One region of the Paenibacillus sp. FSL R7-0189 genome, then DNA from elsewhere that is predicted to be linked to it. Evidence: riboswitches for the same ligand, from Rfam matches in the RefSeq annotation. Region 1 holds a riboswitch; the other holds the start of a gene.
What was found. Region 1 has a riboswitch for S-adenosylmethionine ahead of metA (homoserine O-succinyltransferase). Riboswitches for the same ligand answer to the same signal wherever they lie in the genome.
Positions count from the first base shown of each region.

Region 1 (8,478 bases):
TATGATTAAGGAACCTTGGAAGGACTCTGGCGTAAAATCAAGCTACAAAATTAGAAAAAATGATTTTGATGCATTTGTAGGTCGGGATATTGAGTATCTAGCAAATTCCGGCGGGACTTTTGAGCAGGCGATTCTTACTGGACTAAACCTGAGCTATGCCGGTAAGAAATATGAACGGTTCATCTATAACAATCAAGACAAGGAGTATAAAGACAGGGTTGTATACACTCAGAATACTACACCGTCTAAGGGAGGGCGATGGATAGATTATGTTCACGTCTTGCAACCGCCTACCTATCTGTCTTGGGGATCAGGCAGGATTTACATCCAAGGTTCCAACGGAAATATTACTTACTTAGGCATTCCTATCGCACCGTTTATTTTGCAGGTAAATGATTTATCCCCTCATTTCGAAACTTTGCCAACCGGCGCGGTAGCTGGACAAGAGGTAACCGTTGGAATCAGACTCAGATCCAGCTTCGCCACGCAGAAAACAACAGATTACGCTTGGAAGATCACGAGTAACGGAAAGGAAATCCCTGTAAGATACCATGGTCATGCGTCAACGTTAGCAGGTGAAATTATGCTTGCGGCTAATACGGCTGACAATATTCTTTTCGCGACATTTACAATGCCTGATGAGGACGTATACATCCAGTTTAATCTGAACAGGTTGAAGTCACCTAATGAAGTCTTTTACGGAAATAATGAGATTTACGGATGGATTAAGAAGGTCAACTCGATGCCAACAACTAAAGGCTCCTTCGATCTGGATTATAATGTGTTATCGAAAAAAGTGAAATTCGGGTTAGCCGATGGTGCTGCTATAAAGGCTGTTCTACAACCGCAATATTCTGATTTTACTTGGAGTGGGAATGCTACAGGCGCTTTGGAAGTAATCAATAATTCGGATACTATCTATCGTTATTTCCGTGTGGAGAATAATCCGCTGGTTAACGATGCCGCCAGTACTATAGTTAGGCAACCTGACATCATAGCTAGTCTACAGCGTCCTGATTTTGGTGATGATCCTGTTAACGGTAAGTGGTACATTAATCCGGCTCCGTATACACCTAATCAAAAGTCAGGTAATATCAGTTTCCAGGGTACTGTGAGCAGAAATTTCACTCGTAATTATCAGGTGTGCAGCACAACTAAGAACGGGCAAGGTAAAGATGTTGAATCTTGTCAAACGTATACGGAGAGCGGCAGCACTTCAGCTCCGTTTACACCAGGTGAGGATGTCAAAACCATTCGGACCTATATTTATAACGGGGCCAAACAAATAGCACCTAAGCTGTACAAGAATTCAATAGACAAGAATAAAGCGGATTCTTTGATTCGAAAGCTCCTCTGGACAAGTGAGCCTTACAATTATAATGTAATCCGCTGGATGGCTCATGAAGATGAGAATAAGAACTTACAGGATTGGACGAAAGTAAAGGGGCAATTCGAACGAATCTTCACACAACAGGCAAGCGGAGACATCGGTTGGAAGGTAGAGAATAGCATGGCTCAAGCTTATAAGAAAGCCAGAGCTACCGCTAAAAAAATGCTTAACGACAAATCTAATTATGATACCGCCGTGTTTGCGACGGATAAGCAACTTCAAGGGTATGATTATCCGATTAAATCCGGATATTATTTTAATCCTGTTGGAACGTATACCTTTACACTGGAGACAGTTACGTTTAAAGATACGGATAAAGACACGAAGGACCATAAGGATCTTGTTGAGGAACTTACGAATTCTTTCCGATATGAAACTGATCTTATGTATATCAATAATGATAAAGTTGCGGTCAATCTGCGGAATGAACCACTGAGCAAAAACGGGAATAACTTTGCAAGAAAGCCAGCAGCTTTATCCGTAGAGGATAACACCGGAGTGAATGATGCGAAATTGTTGACGGTGGAGAACAGCTTTACTAAAGATGTGGAAGAGATCCCATATTCACAAGAAAGAGAAAGTGATAATGGCACCCATGAATTCTGGAAGAATATATTAGAGGGTTACTCACAGTCTAGTACACTGGGAAGCTTCGACAATTTCAAATACCGTGAATATGTGGGCTTGAATCAGAATATGTACAAGATCACGGAAAAGTCTACGGTGACGATTACGATTAATAAGGACCATATTCCTGTCTATACTACAGCTGAAATGCCAGATGGGAAGTACTATGTTAAGGCTTGGTTGGCAGATGTGGAGCTCTCCAAGAGTACCAACGCATACAAATCACTGGGCAAGCTTGTCGGCATTAAGCCGCTGGATCAAATTGAGGTTACGGTAAAAGGCTCTATGTTTGATGACTTAAATAATTAAACAATAATAAAACTCCCTTCATGCAAAATTGCATGAAGGGAGTTTTATTATTGTGATAGCGCTTCATCCAACGTATAATAAGGGCTGTTGATTGTTTTATTTTATATTGTTTTTTTATTTTCACACTGGATGGCGGATTATTGCTTATTGGAGAAGGGAGATAGTTGCTATGAAGTTATTGGGAGCGATTGAAGCAGGCGGAACGAAGTTTGTATGCGGGATTGGTTATGAGGACGGTACCATTCTGGACCGAGTTAGCTTTCCGACAACAACACCGGAAGAAACGATGGGACTCGTAATCGACTATTTTAATGGGAAGAATGTAGAAGCTTTTGGTATTGGATCGTTTGGACCGATTGATCCCGTGCTGGACAGCCCTACTTATGGTTACATAACAACGACACCAAAACCTCACTGGGGACAATATAATCTGGTAGGTACAATGGCTGAGCAATTTAACGTGCCGATCGGTTTTGATACGGATGTGAATGGTGCAGCGCTTGCGGAAAGTAAATGGGGAGCGGCTAAAGGTCTGGACAGCTGCCTTTATATTACGGTTGGGACAGGTATTGGAGCGGGAGCAGTTGTTGGAGGTCAGATGGTGCATGGATTGTCTCATCCTGAGATGGGACATATTCTAGTTCGCAGACATCCAGAGGACACGTTTGAGGGCTACTGCCCTTATCATGGCGATTGCCTTGAAGGGTTAGCCGCAGGTCCGGGGATTGGCAAACGCTGGGGACAACCAGCAGGCGAGCTGCCTGTTGACCATCCAGCTTGGGATATGGAAGCTCATTATCTTGCACATGCACTTATGAATTACGTGCTGATTCTGTCTCCCGAAAAAATCGTAATGGGCGGTGGGGTCATGAAGCAAAGCCACTTGTTCCCGCTAATCCGTACCAAGCTGCAGGAGCTGCTTAAAGGTTATGTTCAGCATCCAGCGCTCAATACCGATATTGATAATTACGTTGTGCCACCGCAGCTTGGAGATAATGCAGGACTTGCAGGTGCGATTGGACTGGCAACCTTAGCTTTGGCAAGAAACTAGTATAAAAAGATATTGACTGTTAGGAAATATATGGTATTGTAGGATCTAACAGTATAGCATTTAATGAGGGAGCACCTCTTTCACGTTTATCGTGAGAGTGGTGCTTTTTTGCGTTTTCCGAGTCTGACAGTGTGGGATTCACACCAGCGAAGAGTAGTTCAGACCCGGTAGGTATAGTGCTTGCTGAAGACTAGAAAGGCAGGGATGAATATGCAAATTGTATTTATGAATCGCTTATCCAGAATATCTGGGGTGGATCAAGAGGTGTTCGCTCAGCTATGGATTGGAGAGGAAGAAGGAGTGTGGAGCCTGGGCTGGCGTGATTTTTCAGACGGTGAGGAGACGCAGGAGCATTTGTGGTATGCGGGTGGTTCTTGGAATGAAATGCTCTGTGTTTACAGGCATGAGCTGGCGGTGAAGATGGGGGATGGCTATCGGCCGTTGATTGATGGCGTATTTCATGAAGAAGACGGCCTTACTGGGCGTAATCAGGAGCAGCTAAGGCTGCAATATTACAGTGAATATAATGGGAACGAAGCTATTTATGAGGAGTTATGTGCTTGGCGCCGCAGCCGAGCTTCTAGTGAACGGAAAGCCCCTTACATTCTTGCCAGCAATCGTTTGTTACGTTTGATAAGCACTTTCTTGCCGCATACACCAGAGGAGCTGCTGCAGATCCCTGGTGTAGGGGAAGGAAAGGTAGCCCAATATGGCACGGATTGGTTGGCTATAACCTCTACGGCTGCAAGGGAACATTCCTTTCCTTTGAATTGGGTTCACCAAGAAATTGAGGAGGACTCTTTTGTATCCTGGCTCTATAAACAGAAAGAGGTCAAATATAAGAAACAGCTAGAAAGACTGCGATTACGGCGAATTCTGCTGCAAGGGATCGAGAATGGGTTAGGGTTAGAACAGCTTAAGGTGAACAGTGGAGTGAACCGTCGCGAACTGATTGAAGCGGTAGAGGAGCTGGAAAGAGAAGGTTATTGCGTGGAGAAACTGATCGAGGTAGAACTGGAAAATATGCCGCAGAATGAACAGGAAGCGATATGGAATGCCTATCTAGAGGCAGGAGATCTTTTTCTAAAGCCAGTGCTGCATATGGTGTATGGGGAGGATTTTTCAGCAGCAGAAGGGCTGGACAGCTATTATGAACGTCTGCGGCTGATCCGCATTCGTTTCCGGCGGGAGCAAGCTCCTAAAGTGGGCGTGGCGACCAGTTTCTAGTAGCTTTTCCTCATATCAAAAAGACGAAGGCTTCCTTACACCATAGGGTTAAAGGGCCTTCGTCTTGCCTATTCGTCCGTTTATTTTCATAGCCATTCTTTCTTGCGGAATACATACAGCATCCCACAGCCTAACGTCAACATTAGACCTATAACGGCAAAATAGCCGTATTTCGTATGCAACTCAGGCATATGATCAAAGTTCATCCCATAGATTCCGGTAATTACGGTCAAAGGCATGAATATCGTTGTAATCGCGGTAAATACTCTCATAATTTCATTGGCGCGGTTGGCGATACTGGATTGGTAGGCCTCACGTAAGTTGCCCATGAGATCGCGGTACGTCTCAAAGGTTTCGGATATTTTAACTGCATTTTCATAAATGTCGCTAAAATACTTCTGCAGCTGATCATCAATCAGACGGAGGTCTTTTTTGTTCAGGGTATTGATAACCTCTTTCTGTGGTCCCAGCATCTTCTTTAACCATAAGATCTCACTTCGCAGACCGATAATCTCACTCAGATGAGATTTCTTGGTATGCATTAAAATATCCTCTTCAAGCTTCTCAATCCGGGCTTCAATTCGGTCACCTACGGAGAAATAATTATCTACGACAAGGTCGATAAGCAGGTAAAGGAATTGGTCGGGTTCGCTAACCTCTTGCTCCCATAACATGGGCTTCAGGATGCGCAGCTCGTGGATCTTTTGTTTCGTTACAGTAATAATATAATGTCTGCCCAAGAATATATTGAGTGCCCGCAGGAAAATTTCCTCATCATCAAAGCGGATGCTGTTTACAACAATAAAGTAATGACTTTCGTATATTTCGATCTTTGGACGTTGATCCTCTTCACTAAGGCAATCCTCAACAGCGAGATCATGCAGGTTGAACAGGGGCTGAAGCAGCTCCAAATCCTCCACATCTGCATCAATCCAATAGAACCCTTCTGTTGGGGGTGTCAATGTTTCATCAATTTCATCAATAGGTGTAAAAACCCCTGCATTCACCAGCCGGATTTTCATCTGATTCCACTCCTTCTATCCCCGGGTCTTCACCAGGGACTGCTAATTAAGCACAGAGAAAAAAATCAGCTTGGCCGGCGTTACAATCAATACAAGAGGCCGAATGACGATTCGAGGGCATGAAGAAGAACTGCTCCCGCCGCCGGCAAGCTGATGATTATCCTGTGTGGTTGCTCATTTTGTACACTTAATTGCGAGCTCGGGTCGCCTTCCATTCTTCTTCTCACCTCTTCTTTTCGTTCAGGTATGAAATACTTGTCTAGTATAACAACGGAGTATGCCTCTTTCAAGCAAATTTATTGTTACTTTAAGGCTACTTCAGCATTGTATGGACTTGACGAAAAGGAGGTTCATGATTTAAAGTAAATTTTAAAGAAATTTAATTGAATACAGCTAAATCTTATCAAGAGCAGGTGGAGGGACTAGCCCTATGAAACCCGGCAACCGGCGTGTGAACGCACGGTGCTAATTCTTGCGGAACTTTGCTGACGACTAAACCCCGTCCAAAAGTTTCTGGCAGATGAGAGAGGCGCATATGACTGTAGATATGACCTTTCTCGTTTTCCGAGAAAGGTCTTTTTATTGTTCAGAAAGCCGCGATGTGACAACATAACCTAAATACAGTTAAGGAGTGGAAAGACAATGCCAATTAAAATTCCCGACAGTTTACCAGCAAAAGAAGTACTATCCGGAGAAAATATTTTTGTGATGGATGAAAGTTTGGCTTTCCATCAGGATATCCGTCCACTAAGGATTGCTATTCTGAATCTCATGCCGACTAAAGAAACGACGGAGACTCAATTGCTGCGTTTAATAGGAAATTCACCGCTGCAAGTTGATGTTACCTTGCTGCATCCACGCTCACATACTTCTAAGAATACTTCTGCTGAGCATTTGAGAAGCTTTTACAAAACTTTTGACGAGATCAGCCACCGCCGTTTGGATGGCCTTATTGTTACAGGAGCACCCGTAGAGCAAATGGAGTTTGAGGAAGTATCCTATTGGGAAGAGCTAAAAGAGATTTTTGAATGGAGCAAGGATAATGTGACCTCGACCATGCATATCTGTTGGGCGGCACAGGCAGGGTTGTATCATCATTTTGGTGTTCGTAAAGTGGCATTGCCTGAAAAATGTTTTGGTGTATTCTCCCATACGATTAATCAAAATAACATTAAATTGCTGCGCGGTTTTGACGAGGTATTCCATGTACCGCATTCCCGTCATACCGATGTCTCCCGCGAAGATATTGAGAGCAATCCAGATCTGCAGATTCTGGCAGAATCCGAAGAAGCTGGTATGTATCTAGTAGCTACGACCGACGGCAAACAAATATTTGTGACCGGACATTCCGAGTACGATCCTCTATCCCTGAAATGGGAATATGATCGTGATTTGGAGAGGGGCATGGAGATGGCCTTGCCGAAACACTATTTCCCTAAAGATGATCCAGAACGGACACCTCCTGCAGTGTGGCGTGCACATGCCAACTTATTATTCTCTAATTGGCTCAATTACTATGTATATCAAGAGACACCTTACGATATCGACCCGATTGTTTATTAAGATCAGCGCTACATTATAATTTAGGAGGCATTTATCATGGACGACAAACTTAGGATTGAAAGCAGACTGGCACAAATAGGTTCACAAGAAGATCCGGCTACCGGAGCCATTAATTTTCCTATCTATAATGCTACGGCATTCCGTCACCCGAAGCTTGGGCAGAGCACAGGTTTCGATTATAGCCGTACCAAAAGTCCGACCCGTTCCGTACTGGAGAATGCGGCTGCGGAATTGGAGTCTGGTGATGCAGGTTTTGCCTGTAGCTCTGGGATGGCGGCTATTCAAACCATATTTACCCTGTTTGGGCAAGGCGATCACTTGATCGTTTCGCTGGATCTTTACGGCGGGACCTATCGTTTGTTGGAACGAATTATGTCCAAGTTTGGAATCACTGCTTCCTATGTAGATACGAATGATTTGGATGCGCTTGGGGCTTCCCGTCTTCCAAATACAAAGGCGATATTTATTGAAACGCCAACGAATCCTTTGATGATGGTTACGGATATTGCAGCCGTTGCTACTTGGGCTCGTCATCATGGGCTGCTCACAATTGTAGACAATACACTGCTGACTCCATTTTTCCAGCGTCCTCTGGAATTAGGTGCGGATATTGTAGTCCATAGTGCTACCAAATATTTGGGCGGACACAATGATGTACTTGCTGGTCTTATTGTATCTAAAGGGGCTGAATTATCCGCTGAAATAGCGATTCTACATAACTCTATTGGCGCTGTGCTTGGGCCAACAGACAGTTATCAGCTGATGAGAGGCATGAAGACACTGGCTCTGCGTATGGAACGGCACGAGAGTAATGCACTAGCAATTGCCCGCTATCTACAAGAGCACCCGGCGATTGCGGAAGTGTTCCATCCAGGCCTGCCGGATCATCCGGGATATGAAATTCAGAATCGCCAGTCCTCGGGCAATACCGGAATTTTTTCTTTCAAATTAAAAGATGCCAGATACGTAGAACCTCTGCTTCGTCATATTCGGCTTATAGCCTTCGCGGAGAGCCTCGGCGGGGTTGAATCGTTAATGACCTATCCTGCAGTACAGACGCATGCGGACATTCCTGTGGAAATTCGGAATGCGGTGGGTGTAGATGATCGGTTGCTGCGCTTCTCGGTGGGCATTGAACATGCGGAGGATCTAATTGCTGATCTGGGTCATGCTTTGGAGGCTGCGCGGGCGGAAATCGAAACGAAGTAAAAGTAACGGCAACCCAGATCGGCACCGAATTGCTGGAAAATATCGAGGATCTAACTCACCGTTGATTTAGAGCTGGTGTT
Region 1 covers NZ_CP150223.1:441,189-449,666, reverse strand. Annotated here, with positions in the region: gene MKY63_RS02040 (hypothetical protein) at 1-2,326, shown strand, start outside; gene MKY63_RS02035 (ROK family protein) at 2,496-3,377, shown strand; gene MKY63_RS02030 (HRDC domain-containing protein) at 3,588-4,604, shown strand; gene corA (magnesium/cobalt transporter CorA) at 4,691-5,626, opposite strand; SAM riboswitch class I at 6,024-6,153, shown strand; gene metA (homoserine O-succinyltransferase) at 6,269-7,189, shown strand; gene MKY63_RS02015 (PLP-dependent transferase) at 7,226-8,398, shown strand.

Region 2 (8,478 bases), 3.1 Mb from region 1:
CTAGTGAAAGGTGCTGGACGAATTCCTGTCGAACGTGACACTTTCTATAATGAGGTTAAGGTATACGAATAAGAAGACTACCTGAGATTTGTTATCCCATATTGGAAAGGAAGTTCGGTCAGCATGAGAACAATACTCGTTCTTGGCGGTGGCTACGGCGGCCTAGCCTTAATTCAAGAATTACTCAATAATCATCTTCCTCATGATGTTGAAATTATCTTAATTGACCGAATGCCTTATCAAGGAATCAAAACGGAATATTATGCGCTCGCCGCAGGTACCGTAACTGATTATCACCTGCGCATTCATTTTCCGGTTCACCCCCGGCTTACTGTCCGGTACGGTGAAGTGAGTTCCATTGATTTGGAGAGCAAAATAGTCAGTATGGAATCCGGTGAGATTGTATCTTATGATCTCCTAGCCATTGCTCTTGGCTGTACCGATAATTACCACAACATCCCTGGTGCTGATCAATATACCTGCAGCATCCAGACCTTTGCTGGTACTCGGGAAACCTACCGCCGTTTAAATGATGTGAAGCCTTACGGAACGATAAACATCGTAGGTGGAGGATTAAGCGGTGTTGAATTAGCCGCAGAGCTTCGGGAGAGCCGTCCAGACCTTAACATTGCTATTCTGGATCGCGGTGAACGTGTTTTGTCTGCCTTTCCGGCAAAGCTGTCACAGTACGTAGAGGAATGGTTTCATCACCATCAGGTGCAAACGCTCGGACGAATCTCTGTATCTCATGTAGAGAAGGATTCGATTTTTAACGGTACCGAGGAAATCCTTTCAGATGTGACAGTATGGACCGCAGGAATTCAACCTGTAAAAGTAGTTCAAGATTTGAATGTGTCGAAGGACCGCGGTGGACGGATTATGCTGGATGAGTATTATCGTATACCGGATTATCCTGAGGTATATGTGATTGGTGACTGTGCCAGTCTGCCATTTGCACCAAGCGCACAAGCCGCTGGAGCACAGGGTGAGCAGGTAGCTCAGGTTATTCAAGCCACCTGGCGCGGTGAGACTCCTAAGCTTCATCCTATTCGCCTGAAGGGTACTTTAGGGTCACTAGGCAAAAAAGCAGGATTCGGACTTATGGGACAACGCTCCGTCAAAGGACGGGTTCCCCGCATCCTCAAGAGCGGAGTGCTCTGGATGTCGAAACGCACTTTAGGATAAGCCTAAGATTGGTTCATAAGTATTCAACGAAGCTACTCTCAGATAAACACGAGAGTAGCTTTCTTACGTTATTGGTGCGTATACCCTACGGACTCAGATATCCTTATTCGCAAATTTTTAGCCTTTGGAGGAGAGTTTCGGACTCCAGTGAAGTTATTGCTTATAATGAGGTTCATTTATGCTGTTTTTCAGGTGAATAGTGACTATGGGGTCCGATAGCAATCCAAATGTAGGAAAATACTCAATATAAGGTCGCCTGAGTCCGGTGGCACCTTCACGGTAGCACCTGCACTCTCCAATATGTTGCCTAATCGATCAAATTGGTGGATTTTGTTCAAGTAAGGTTCCAAAAAGAGGGAGCACTCCATAATTTAGATTATGAAGTGCTCCCTCTTTTTTTCTCGAGAAATTTAGTCAAGATCTATATTAAACCAAGCCTCAAGCTCTTTGATCTTGGCCTCAATTTTCTCTTCTAGCTCTGCAACAGTGTCTGCTGCAATAATGTCACCTTCAACCATGGCGAAAGGCATTAAATAACACTCTCCACAATTGTTCAGACATCCGTATTCAATGACATCATAATCCGGATTTTCCTCCAGCTTATGCATTAGCTTGTCTGTTCCGTGACCCATGTTGCTGGAACAAAATTCAATAATTGGTCTCATGATGATCTCCCTATTCCGCCTAACCATTTTATTTTTTAACTTTTTGTACTATAATGAACTTACGAAAGGAGTGATTGAGAAATGAGTGAGAATGCACAAAGCACCGAGATGTATGATGAAGTACTAGAAGTGCTGGATAAGCTTCGTCCGTTCCTGCAGCGCGATGGCGGTGACGTAGAACTGGTCGATGTGGAAGACGGCATCGTTAAGTTGAAACTTATGGGTGCCTGCGGCAGCTGCCCAAGCTCCACGATCACCTTGAAAGCCGGGATTGAACGCGCCCTCCTTGAAGAAGTAGAAGGCGTTGAAGAAGTAGTTCAAGTATTCTAAATCCCGTTCAATAACCCTCCCGATTCTCCTGTAAAGGAGATCGGGATTTTCTTATTATAGAGGATTTAACATTCTCTCACAACCTTAGAACACAAAACCCGCAAGCCAACTTGGCTGCGGGTTCTTGTTATGACTATAGACGAATTTAGCTTAATTCCTTAAAACGCTGGAATGATCGCACCTTCGTACTTTTCTTCAATGAAAGCTTTAGCTTCTGGAGAATTCAGGGCAGCAACCAGCTTTTTGATGGCTTCGGAATCTTTATTGTCTTGACGGGTTACCAAAATGTTAGCATAAGGGGAATCTACACCCTCGATGAACAGTGCATCTTTAGTTGGAACAAGACCAGCGTCTAGTGCAAAGTTCGTGTTGATCAAAGCAAGGTCTACCTCATCCAGTTGACGTGGGAGCATAGCTGCTTCCAATTCAATAATGTCGAGGTTTTTCTTGTTTTCAGTGATATCTGCTTTCGTTGCAGCAATGTTTGTATCATCTTTCAAGGTAATCAGACCATTTTTTGCAAGTAGGATTAGTGCACGGCCACCGTTAGTAGCATCGTTCGGAATGGCAACTTTTGCACCATCAGCCAACTCATCGATCGATTTGATTTTTTTGGAATAAGCTCCAAAAGGCTCAACGTGAACGGATGCAACGGAGACCAGATCTGTTTTATTATTTTTGTTTTGGTCATCCAGATACGGTTGGTGTTGGAAAAAGTTAGCGTCTAACTCCTTCTCATCAAGCTGCACGTTAGGTTGAATATAGTCAGTAAATTCTTTAATTTCAAGTGTAATTCCATCTTTTTCAAGCAATGGAGCAATAGCCTTCAAAATTTCAGCATGAGGCACAGGTGAGGCACCAATAACCAGTTTCACAGGATCTTTAGTAGGTTCACTTGTTGCTTCTGCATTTGGTGCTGTTGTAGCAGCCGAGCTCCCAGCATTATTAGATGCATTGTTGTTACCGCAAGCCGCAAGCACCGCAACCAGTATCAGGCTAAAAAATGTAAGTAGTACTTTTTTCATTGTAAATCCCCCTCTAATCTATATTTTGTATTGAATAAGGATATATATGGATGTACCTTATTTCCGTGTGTAATGTTTTACGAGTCGGTCACCGGCCATTTGTAGCAATTGCACCAGTACGACAATAAATAATATAGAAACAATCATAATCTCCGTCTCATAGCGGTGGTAGCCGTAACGAATCGCCAAGTCACCTAATCCGCCGCCCCCAACCATACCAGCCATTGCTGTATAGGAGACCAGTGTAACCAGTGTGATCGTAACTCCAGCTAGCAGACCTGGACGAGCTTCTGGCAAAAGAACACGCATAACGATTTGGTTCGTCGATGCTCCCATACCTTGTGCGGCTTCGATGACTCCGCGGTCTACCTCTCTTAACGACGTCTCTACCAAGCGGGCAAAAAACGGAGCTGCACCAATCACCAGAGGTGGAATCGTACCGAGTACACCAATGGAGGTTCCAACAACGGCTTTGCTGAAAGGAATTAGAGCCACCATCAAAATGATAAAGGGTACGGAACGTAGGATATTTACAAGTAATGATAAGACCGAGTAAGTTACTCTGATTACTATACTATTCGATTTCCCCCATAAATACAATAGAATTCCGAGTGGTAAACCAAGAATAATTGTGAACAATCCGGAAAAAAATATCATTTTTATAGTAGCAACCGTAGCATCCATCATTTCTTGCCAATTTAGATCTGCAAAATTCATTACGAAATCACCTCCACATCAAGGCCTTGAGCAATTAGTCTGGAGATCGTTACAGCAATTGCCTCAGCTGGCCCTTCAAACCGCACAATCATCTGTCCATAAGGCACATCTTTAATCGTTGAGATGGTACCATGTAAGATTGCAAAGCTCACACCCGTATCACGCACGACATCGGATAGTGCCGAGCCGTAAGTTTTTTCTCCGAAAAAAGTAATTTTGACAGCTTGAGAGTTATCCCCGGCAGCAGCATCAAGCGCCACTCGAAGAGGCCCTTCATTCTGTGTCTCACTGCGGATGAAATCGCGTGTAACCTCATGCTGCGGCTTGAGAAATACCTCTGTAACTTTGCCTTGTTCAACAATCCCACCACCATGTATGACCGCGACACGGTCGCAGATACTCTGGATTACATGCATTTCATGCGTGATCAGCACAATGGTCAAATGGAATCTTTTATTAATATCAAGCAGCAGCTTAAGAATGGAATCCGTTGTCTGGGGATCAAGCGCAGAAGTGGCCTCGTCACACAGCAGTACATCAGGGTCACTGGCTAGTGCCCGGGCGATGCCGACCCGCTGCTTTTGTCCTCCAGATAACTGAGAAGGATACTTATCTGTATGTTCTTCAAGCCCAACTAGAGCGAGCAGATCTTTCACTTTTGTATCAATAGCTGTTCTAGATGTACCTGCAAGTCGCAGTGGAAAGGCAATATTATCATACACAGTCGCCGAAGAAAGCAAATTGAAATGTTGAAAAATCATCCCAATCTTGCGCCGCTGTTCCTGTAATTGACCTTGGTTAAGGCTAGTGAGTTCAACACCGTCTACCCAGACCTCACCTTCTGTCGGACGTTCCAACAGATTAATGCAACGGATCAATGTACTTTTCCCCGCTCCAGAGTGGCCGATGACTCCGAATATTTCACCTTTCTCGATGGACAGATTCAATCCAGAAAGCGCTGTTGCCGCATTACTCCCTTTTCCATAAACCTTTGTTATCCCTTTTAGATTAATCAACTCTCGTCGCCCCCCCTTTATATTTCACTTATTCTATACAAAAAAACCTCCAACGATCGATGCAGATCGCAAGAGGCTCTGTGGGTTTATTAAGACAATGCCTTCTCATCTGCCAACGACCGCAACCTGCGCCATTGTAGGAATTAGCACCATGACATTTGTACAACGCTTCCCGCGCTGGATACAAATCGGTTGCCGGGCTTCATCGGGCCTATCCCTCCGCCGCTCTCGATAAGATAAAGTTATGAAATTATATTTTTTCTGAAATCGTACATACTTTAATGCAAGCATAAGTATAGTGAGTTTATCGATTTTTGTCAAAAGGAAATATATTGAACGATTACGATTTTATGCTCTTTGCCCTGCTTATTTCCTTACGCAGCTGTTCATTGCTGTAGCTGAATGCCGCGATTAATGTCTTACAGTTCATTTCGAGCGATTGTTTTAAATCCTCAAGATGGCTATCCAGATCCTCGAGCTGAATTTTATCATGCAGACCTTGATGCCGCTGCCACAGATCATCCTGCATTTCAGAATTCATATAATGAATTTCAGCATTTCTGCGCTTGCGTAAATTCTCCAATGGATCGCGGTAGGAGTTCTTGATCTGTTCCAGTTGATCCGCTAATGCAGGATGCACATTCAATAATTGAAGCTGACGCAGCACTGTAAAGTAAGAAAAGTGCGTTTTTAATTTGGATGTTTTGAGATCATAAAAATGATTCAGTACCGTCCCAAGCTTGTCCAGAAGAGAGAAAACCCGGATAAAGCCATCTTTATAAAAATAAACATAACGTGCATAATCGCCCTGTTCCACCGGTGTCATATCATCCATATAACCCGCGATCACTAATTTCCGGTAAAAAGCGGCCGCGAACCAACTTTGCTCCAGTTCATCCAGAGAGGAAATCAGTCCACGTGTCCAAATCTCCAGCTTGCGGTATTCATGGTCATTATCCTCATGGGCACTCATTTCCTTGCGCAGCAATGCTGCAAAAGTGGCCATATTCTCCATCGCATCAGCCAACACACCACTGTTCTTTCGAGGCGGCTCTCCAAGTAATACCCGCAGCATATCCCAGTCCTCCTAAAGTTTTGTTCAGCGTCTGCTTCCATGGACTGCTTCGTACAAAACTCGCGACGTAAGCATCGGCCAATCAGCTCCACGATATACCGATTTCCACTTTATTATTCCGCGGGTGAAGCGCCTCTATCCACGGAGGGAATGTTCTACCAAGGCGGTGGAATCATTGGGTTCGTTACATTTTTTCCAGACACGACACTACCCGCACGATTTAGCTGCCAGACTCTTACACTCATATAACATAAGACACCAAACAAACTGGCAATCAGCAAAATATGAGCCAAAGCGGCAAATATGTACAATCTTTCATTATCTAGGGTGTAAACCACAGCCGCCCCACTAAACACCTGCATCAAGCATAACAGCACTGCAGCTACACCTAGCGCTCTAAGCTCTGGATAATCCTTATGTTTCCAAAATGCTAAATGCCCAAGCAGCGCAGTAAGCATGAATAAGAGCAAAGCCGCAATCCGATGCGTAAAAACAACACCTACACCTCCAGAAAGCTCCGGAACCCATTCTCCATTACAAAGCGGCCATCCCGAACACCCGCCCTGTGAATCCGTATGACTTACAAAGGCTCCAATATACACGACAATATAAGAATAGATGGCAGTAAAACAAGTTAAATTGCGAAAAGCCTTACTTACGGGCTTCTTTTGAGCTTCCAACGTATGATCATATTCGCGCGATTCATGCCATCTCTTGGTTCCAAGAGCCAACATCATAGCGCTCGAAAAGGCGATCAAAGAAAAACCCATATGCAGCGCCATTACAGCAGCAGATTGAGATTTAATTACTGCAAGCGCTCCCATACCACCTTGAACGATGACGAATAATAAAGTCATAAATGCATAGCCCAGCAAATCGCGCCGAGTACGGGCATAACGCCAAAAAGCAAACATCGAGGCAAGTGAGAATAACCCTGCCAAACCGCTAAACAAGCGATGGGTGTATTCAATCATCGAGCCTATAGTATAAGCCGGAATTAATTTCCCATGACAGAGCGGCCATTCATTTCCGCATTCCAAGCCCGATCCAGTCTTCGTCACTACCGCTCCTCCGAGTACAGCGAGGAACATGATAAGGCAAGTAAGATAACTAAGCCATTTCAACTGATTTGTCGTCAAAAATATCACCCGCAGTTTTTAGTAATGAAGAAGCAGCCAGACTTATATTTCAAAAAACCACCGCTTTTGCACAAACAGGCGAAAGCGGTGGTTCCTTAGGAATTACTTTTGAAGGCTTTGATGCACTTGGACCGCTTTATCAAGGAAATTTTCAATCTCTTCACGGGATTTGCGCAATTTATTAACGAATCTAACCAATTCCCGTCCATCCGAATATGCGACGAAGCTTGGAATACCCATAATATTTTGTTCTTGGCTAACATCGCCCACGGCATCAACATCTACCTCAACCAGTGTAAGGCGGTCTGCATAAGCCTGCTCTACCTCTGGGATAAAAGGATCGATAAATTTGCAATCCGAGCACCAGTCAGCCTTGAAGATGGCCACTGTTAATCGAGGTGATTGAATGGCTACCTGAAATTCAGCAGGAGAACTAATTTTGTCCATGATTTACTCAGTCCCTTCTTCAATATCTGTCTATTTTCTACTCTTTAAGTGAAGCAAAATGCAGGGTAGAAGTCAAACCTATTCTCTCATACGAACACGTGCAGGCTGTAACTTCATCAGCGGATTCAATAATTTTTGCAGCGCCCGCGGATAACTGGAGATTTCCTGTTTAGTCAGCACGCCCAGCACAATAAGCAGTACTAGATAAATAACAACAACTGCTGCTCCTACAACAAGACAAGTGATCAGAAACGCCAAACGTGCCGGCATCAGATCTGTTAACAGAATCCCAGCCTCATTCAAGCCATAACCAATCCCGCCGGACACAAGTACCGCAATCGCGAAACCGCCCCAACGTTTGCCCATAATTTCAAAAGGCACGATCGATTTCAGCATGCGTAAGTTAAGCAAAGTAATGACCACGAAACAAAGTGCTGTTGCACCGATGATTCCGTAGATGCCAAATACCTTACTAAGTAATAAGCTTGCCACTAATTTTACAATAATACCCGCTAACACATAATACATGGAAATTCGCGATTTGCCCATACCTAACAAAATAGAGTTCGTTGTCATCATCGTAATCTGAAAGATCGTTCCTAAAGTAAGCATGGCTACGATACCACTGCCATCTAAACTGGCGAACAATAATCCATTTACAGAATAAGCAGCTGCTACAAGCGCCAATACAATCGGCATCCCTGTCAAAATAGAAATCCGCAGAGCAAGCGTTATCTGCTTTTTCAAATGCCCCTCATCACGGCGGGCATAGGCAGCCGAAATGATCGGAATCAATGAAGTTCCAAGTGCGATAGCTAGAACAGGTGGAATGCCCGCTACACTCTGAGCACGATTGGATAAAATACCTAGCGCTGAAGT
Region 2 covers NZ_CP150223.1:3,510,220-3,518,697, reverse strand. Annotated here, with positions in the region: gene mqnE (aminofutalosine synthase MqnE) at 1-72, shown strand, start outside; gene MKY63_RS15310 (NAD(P)/FAD-dependent oxidoreductase) at 124-1,185, shown strand; gene MKY63_RS15305 (YuzB family protein) at 1,596-1,850, opposite strand; gene MKY63_RS15300 (NifU family protein) at 1,932-2,180, shown strand; gene MKY63_RS15295 (MetQ/NlpA family ABC transporter substrate-binding protein) at 2,339-3,205, opposite strand; gene MKY63_RS15290 (methionine ABC transporter permease) at 3,263-3,922, opposite strand; gene MKY63_RS15285 (methionine ABC transporter ATP-binding protein) at 3,922-4,938, opposite strand; SAM riboswitch class I at 5,041-5,176, opposite strand; gene MKY63_RS15280 (Cthe_2314 family HEPN domain-containing protein) at 5,279-6,013, opposite strand; gene MKY63_RS15275 (COX15/CtaA family protein) at 6,169-7,152, opposite strand; gene MKY63_RS15270 (thioredoxin family protein) at 7,255-7,599, opposite strand; gene MKY63_RS15265 (polysaccharide biosynthesis protein) at 7,678-8,478, opposite strand, start outside.
Region 2: it holds a riboswitch for S-adenosylmethionine, as region 1 does, so the genes downstream of both, MKY63_RS15285 (methionine ABC transporter ATP-binding protein) here and metA (homoserine O-succinyltransferase) in region 1, are expected to answer to the same signal.